2 regions of the Kribbella sp. NPDC026596 genome follow, and region 2 is predicted to be linked to the other one. Evidence: riboswitches for the same ligand, from Rfam matches in the RefSeq annotation. Region 2 holds a riboswitch; the other holds the start of a gene.
The links. A riboswitch is a leader RNA that binds a small molecule or an ion and turns the genes downstream of it on or off. The one in region 2 is predicted to bind glycine.
Positions count from the first base shown of each region.

Region 1: it holds a riboswitch for glycine, as region 2 does, so the genes downstream of both, AB0E63_RS31100 (L-serine ammonia-lyase) here and gcvP (aminomethyl-transferring glycine dehydrogenase) in region 2, are expected to answer to the same signal.

Region 1 is NZ_JBEZYF010000047.1:13,840-17,029, reverse strand. Features, by position in the region: gene AB0E63_RS31105 (SDR family NAD(P)-dependent oxidoreductase) at 1-625, shown strand, start outside; gene AB0E63_RS31100 (L-serine ammonia-lyase) at 626-1,999, opposite strand; glycine riboswitch at 2,079-2,171, opposite strand; gene AB0E63_RS31095 (DUF3817 domain-containing protein) at 2,169-2,522, opposite strand; gene AB0E63_RS31090 (alpha/beta hydrolase) at 2,649-3,190, shown strand, end outside.
Region 2 is NZ_JBEZYF010000088.1:22,357-25,546, reverse strand. Features, by position in the region: gene gcvP (aminomethyl-transferring glycine dehydrogenase) at 1-1,702, opposite strand, end outside; glycine riboswitch at 1,785-1,874, opposite strand; gene AB0E63_RS41430 (MerR family transcriptional regulator) at 1,933-2,433, opposite strand; gene AB0E63_RS41425 (bifunctional nuclease family protein) at 2,757-3,190, opposite strand, start outside.

The DNA of each region.
Region 1 (3,190 bases), on a different contig from region 2:
CTACATCGGCGCCCGCGACCCGCAGCGCGGCAAGCAGGCTGCCTCCGACCTCGGCGCGCACTACCTCCCTCTCGACGTCACCGACGAGGAGTCCGTCGACGCTGCGGCCGAGCAGTTCGCGTCAGAGGCCGGCGGCCTCGACGTACTGATCAACAACGCCGGCATCCCCGGCCCGCGCAAGGAGGCCCGCGACCTCACGGCCGATGACTTCCACCAGGTTTTCGACCTCAACGTGTACGGCCCGGTCCGGATGATCCGCCGGTTCCTGCCGTTGCTCGCGCGCAGCGACAACCCGGTCATCGTGAACGTCTCCAGCGGACTCGGCTCGATCGCGACCGCCGTCGACCCCGAGGCGCAGTCGGCCGCCGTACCCGTCTGGGTGCCGGCTCCGGCGTACGGCGCCTCGAAGGCAGCCCTCAACATGCTGACGGTCCAGTACGCGCGTCAACTGCCCGGTCTGCGGATCAACACCGTCGACCCCGGCTACACCGCGACCGACTTCAACGGCCGCAGCGGCTACCAGACCGTCGAGGAGGGTGCCGACATCATCGTCAGGCTCGCGACCATCGACCAGGACGGTCCGACCGCGGAGTACCTGAGCCTGCACGGAACCGTGCCCTGGTGATCAGCACTCGATGACGTTGACGGCGAGGCCGCCGCGGGAAGTCTCCTTGTACTTGACCTTCATGTCCGCGCCGGTCTCGCGCATCGTCTTGATCACCTTGTCGAGGGTGACCACGTGGACGCCGTCGCCGTGCATCGCCATCCGGGCCGCGTTGATCGCCTTCACCGACGCCATCGCGTTCCGCTCGATGCACGGGATCTGCACCAGCCCGCCGACCGGGTCGCAGGTCAGGCCGAGGTTGTGTTCCATCCCGATCTCGGCCGCGTTCTCGACCTGGAGCGGCGTACCACCGAGCACCTCGCACAACGCGGCCGCGGCCATCGAACAGGCCGACCCGACCTCGCCCTGGCAGCCGACCTCGGCACCGGAGATCGACGCGTTCTCCTTGTAGAGCACGCCGATCGCGCCGGCGGTGAGCAGGAACCGAACCGCCCCGTCCTCACTGGCCCCGGGCACGAACCGGCGGTAGTAGTGCAGTACGGCGGGAATGATGCCGGCGGCACCGTTCGTCGGTGCGGTGACGATCCGGCCACCGGACGCGTTCTGCTCGTTCACCGCGAGGGCGAACAGATTGACCCAGTCCATCACCTTCAGCGGATCGATCGACCAGGGATCCTGGCTGAGCTTGGTGAACAGCGCGTGCGCCCGGCGCGGCACCTTCAAGCCACCCGGCAGGATGCCCTCGGTCTCGCAACCCTCGCGGACACAGTCCTGCATGACCTGCCAGATGTGCAGCAGTCCGGCCCGGATCTCTTCCTCGGTCCGCCAGGCCAGCTCGTTCGCGAGCATCACCTCGCTGATCGACAGCTGCGACTCCCGGCACCGGTCGAGCAACTCCGCACCAGTGGTGAACGGGTACTTCAGCGGGGTCGTGTCCGGCACGATCCGGTCGCCCGCGGCCGCGTTCTCGTCGACCACGAACCCGCCGCCAACCGAGTAGTACGTGCGTTCCCGCAGCACCTGGCCATCGGACCCGCGCGCCACGAACGTCATCCCGTTCGGGTGGTAGGGCAGCGCCTTGTGCCGGTGCATGGTCAGGTCAGTGTTCTCGTCGAACGCGATCTCGTGCGTACCGGCCAACCGCAGCCGGCCGAGCTCGCGGATCGTCTCGACCCGCGCGTCCACAGCGTGCGTGACGACGGTCTCGGGATCCTCGCCCTCGAGCCCGAGCAGGACCGCCTTGTTACTGCCGTGGCCGTGCCCGGTCGCACCGAGCGAACCGAAGAGCTGCGCCTCGACGGTCGTCGTCGCGGCCAGCAGACCGGCGTCGGCCAGCCCGAGTGCGAACGTGCGGGCGGCGCGCATCGGGCCCACCGTGTGGGAGCTCGAAGGGCCGATCCCGATGCTGAACAGATCGAAGACGCTGATCGCCATCGTGTGGAGGTTCCTTCCGGTCGCCGTTGACCGTTTGGTGTCCTCCCCGCTCTGTCAGGCCGTTGCCTTCCAGAGATGCCTCGCCCGTGCGGTGAAGGTGCCTGAGAGATTCTTGGGGAGAGTTGCTCCTACGGCGCCTGGGTCACGCCCAGGTCTCTCCCGCACGGGTTCATGCGGCTGTTGAATTGACTGACGGTGTGGACGGTACGGCGCTCCGACCGGCAACGTCAATCCGGCCGGTCCGCACGGCCCAGATCTCGAAGAACCAGGTGAACAGCGGGGGAACACTCGCCGCCAGCGCGGCCAGCGTCACCGGCCACGACCACCGCAACGGCCCGCGCACGATCAGCACCGTGACCACGTAGACGACGAAGATGCCGCCGTGGATCGGGCCGAAGATCTTCACCCCGATCTCGTTGTCGGACAGCACGTACTTGAACAGCATTCCGATCAGCAATCCGGTCCACGAGATCGCCTCGGCGATCGCCACCGTCCGGAACCACACCGCGTGCTTGGTAGTCATCAGCGACCGACCCTAACAAGTCCCCCAAGCCGCACCCGGGGTCCGCCGGGGGCTCGTCCCCGATGCGGCCGAGCAAACGGTTGCCGAGGATCGAGGGAGCTTCCACAGACACAGGAGATTTCCTTGATGAGATCGAGAGAGCTTCTCAGGACCACCGCGTGGGGTGTGGTCCTGGGACTGACGGCGGCCGGCCTCGCGACGCTTCCGGCGTCGGCCGCCGTACCCAGGCCCGCGGGAGTGCAGTGGTCGGACTGCAAGCCCGAAGGCAAGGACGACCCGGCCAGGGTGCAGGGCTCGCAGTGCGCGACCCTGCAGGTACCGGTCGACTGGCGTGACCCCGGCGGACCGACGTTCGGCCTCGCGATCGCCCGCCGTACGGCGAAGTCCCCGAGCGAGCGCGCCGGCGTGCTGGTCTCCGGCCCGGGTGGTCCCGGTGACTCCGGCGTCGACCGGATCAAGACCGGCGTCAGCCGGTTCAGCCAGACGCTGCAGGATCGCTTCGACATCGTCAGCTTCGACCCGCGCGGGATCGCCCGCAGCAACCCGGTGCTGTGCTCCGCGGCCCTGCTGTCCCAGCAGCCGTCGCCGTTGATGAAGAGCCAGGCCGACTTCGACGCGACCGTCCGCTACAACCGCACGCTGGCCGCCGACTGCCGCGAGCACACCGG
Region 2 (3,190 bases):
CGAGCAGACCGGCGAGCTCACCCTGCGAGCCCGCGTTCGGCTGGATCGAGACCTTCGCGTACCCGGTCACCTCGGCCAGCCAGCGCTCCAGCTGACCGATCAGCGTCACGTACCCGGCCGCGTCCTCGATCGGCGCGAACGGGTGCACATCGGAGAACTCCGGCCAGGTGACCGGCTCCATCTCGGTGGTCGCGTTCAGCTTCATCGTGCACGACCCGAGCGGGATCATCCCGCGGTCCAGCGCGTAGTCGTAGTCGGACAGCTTGCGCAGGTACCGCAGCATGGCGGTCTCGGACCGGTGCGTGTTGAACACCGGATGCGTCAGGTAGTCCGTCGTCCGCGGAACGGCCACCGCGGGCGCGTCGAGCGAACCGTCGTACCGGACGCCGAAGGACTGGCAGACCCGGGTCAGCGCGGCGACATCGGTCTTCTCGTCACAGGAGATGCCGACGTGGTCCGCGTCGACCTGCCGGAGCCAGATGCCGTTCTGCCGGGCGGCGTCGACGACGTCCGCGGCCTGGCCGGGGACCCGGGCGAGCACGGTGTCGAAGAAGTCGGCGTGCACAACCTCGACGCCACCCGCGCGCAGTGACGCGGCCAGCTTGCCGGCGTACCCGTGGACCCGCTCGGCGATCGCCTGCAGCCCGTCGGGTCCGTGGTAGACGGCGTACATCGACGCGACCACGGCCAGCAGGACCTGCGCCGTACAGATGTTGGAGGTCGCCTTCTCGCGACGGATGTGCTGCTCGCGGGTCTGCAGCGCCAGCCGGTACGCCGGTGCGCCGTCGGCGTCGACCGAGACACCGACGAGGCGACCCGGCAACGACCGCTCCAGACCGGTCCGGACGGACATGAAGCCGGCGTGCGGACCGCCGTAGAACAGCGGTACGCCGAAGCGCTGCGAGGACCCGATCACGATGTCGGCGCCGGCCTCACCCGGGGCCTCGAGCACCGTCAGCGCGAGCAGGTCGGAGGCGACCGCGACCAGGGTGTCGCGCTCGTGCGCGGCGGCGATCAGCGGCTTGAGGTCACGGACGACGCCACCGGAGCCCGGGTACTGCACCAGGAAGCCGAAGAAGTCACCCTCGGGCAGACCGTCGGTCGTGTCGGCGACGACGACCTCGATCCCGAGCGCCTCGGCGCGGGTCTGAACCACGGCGATGGTCTGGGCGAAGCAGTCGGCGTCGACCAGGAAGCGGTCGGACTTGCTCTTCTTGTTCGACCGGTGCGCCAGCGTCATCGCCTCGGCCGCCGCGGTGCCCTCGTCCAGCAGCGACGCGTTGGCGGTCGGCAGGCCGGTCAGGTCGGAGACGGCGGTCTGGAAGTTCAGCAGCGCCTCGAGCCGACCCTGGGAGATCTCCGGCTGGTACGGCGTGTACGCGGTGTACCAGGCTGGGTTCTCGACCAGACGCCGGACGATGACCGAAGGTGTGAAGGTGCCGTAGTACCCCTGGCCGATCATCGAGGTGGCCACGGTGTTGCGAGCGGCCAGCTGGCGCAGCTCGGTGAGAGCGTCGACCTCGGAGGCCGGTTCGGGTAGCCGGAGCGCCTCGGCTGACCGGATGGACGCCGGCACCGCGGCACCCACCAGCGCGTCGACGTCGTCGTACCCGAGAAGCTGGACCATCCGGGCGATCTCGTCCGGGCGGGGTCCGATGTGCCGGTCGGCGAAGGTCGCCGAGAGCTGGGGTGAGTTGTTCATCTAGAGGCTCCGTTGCTGACAGTGCTTCCGGTCGCCTCCCCCTCTGTCACGCCCAGCTCACGCGGGGGCGCTCCAGAGTCGCCTGTGGCACTCGGTCCATGGGCCTGAGAGGTTCCGGGGAGGAATTGCCCCTTCGGCGCCCGGATGAACGGGTCTCTCCCGAGTGCTGTGTACGGCTGCCCCGAGGCTACCAGGAATCCCCGAACAGCCCTGACAGCGGAGTCGACTGGTCAGCCGGTCATGCGGGCGCGGCGGCGGGCGGCGAGTTCGTCGTTGCCGTGGCCGTCGCCGTCCTCGTGGCCGTCGGCACGCTCGGTCGGCAGCTCCGACAGCGAACCCTCGACCTCGCGCCAGACACCACCGAGGGCGATCCCGAACACGCCCTGGCCGCCGGCCAGCAGATCGATCACCTCGTCCGGCGAGGTGCACATGTAGACCGAGGCACCGTCGCTCATCAGCGTGATCTGGGTCAGGTCGTCGATGCCCCGCTTGCTCAGGTGGGCGATCGCGGTCCGGATCTGCTGCAGCGAGATGCCGGCGTCGAGCAGCCGCTTGATCACCTTGAGCAACAGGACGTCACGGAAACCGTACAACCGCTGCGTGCCGGAGCCGGTCGCCGGGCGCACGGACGGGGAGACCAGGCCCGTACGGGCCCAGTAGTCGAGCTGACGGTAGGTGATCCCGGCCGCCGCGCACGCCGTCGGACCACGGAACCCGACGTCCTCCGGCATCGGCCGCAGGTCGTCGTCGAAGAGCAGACCCTGAACGCCGGCGGCGGCGGCCGCCTCGGCGCGTGCTTCGGACGTCGACTGCGCCGTCAGATCCGTGTCGCCGGTGCGTGTCACGCCTGAGCCTCCCTGGGTACCGACTGGAACGGGTCACATCCGTGGAGTGACAACACCCCACGACTCCTTCAAGGTAAGCCGCCGACCTGGGAGGGTCAACGACAACCGCGTCGAGCGGAGAGCGTGTCGCGACCGCCGCCCGAATCGTTACCTATCTGGTCTTGTACCACGCCGGTCGGCTGAGCGTTCCCGCCCCGCCTCCCGGGACGTCAGCTCTTGTCGAAATCCTCCGGAGTCACCTGGTCGAGGAACTCGCGGAAGCGCTCGACCTCCTCTTCCTCCTCCACCTCGTCGGCGCCGGTGTCCTCACTGTCCGGAACCGGGATGCCGGCCTCGGCCAGGATCTCCTCGGTGCAGAACACCGGTGTCCCGGTGCGCAGCGCCAGGGCGATCGAGTCCGACGGCCGCGCGGAGATCTCGGTCTTGTCGTCGAAGACCAGGATCGCTTCGAACACGCCGTCGGTCAGGTTCACGATCCGGACCTGACTGAGCGTGTGCCCGAGCACGCGGATCGTCTCGGCGAACAGGTCGTGGGTCAGCGGCCGGGGTGGCTCCATGCCCTGCTGGGCGAACGCGATCGCACTCGCCTCGGCCGCGCCGATCCAGATCGGCAGGTAACGCTCTCCGCCGACCTCCCGGAGCA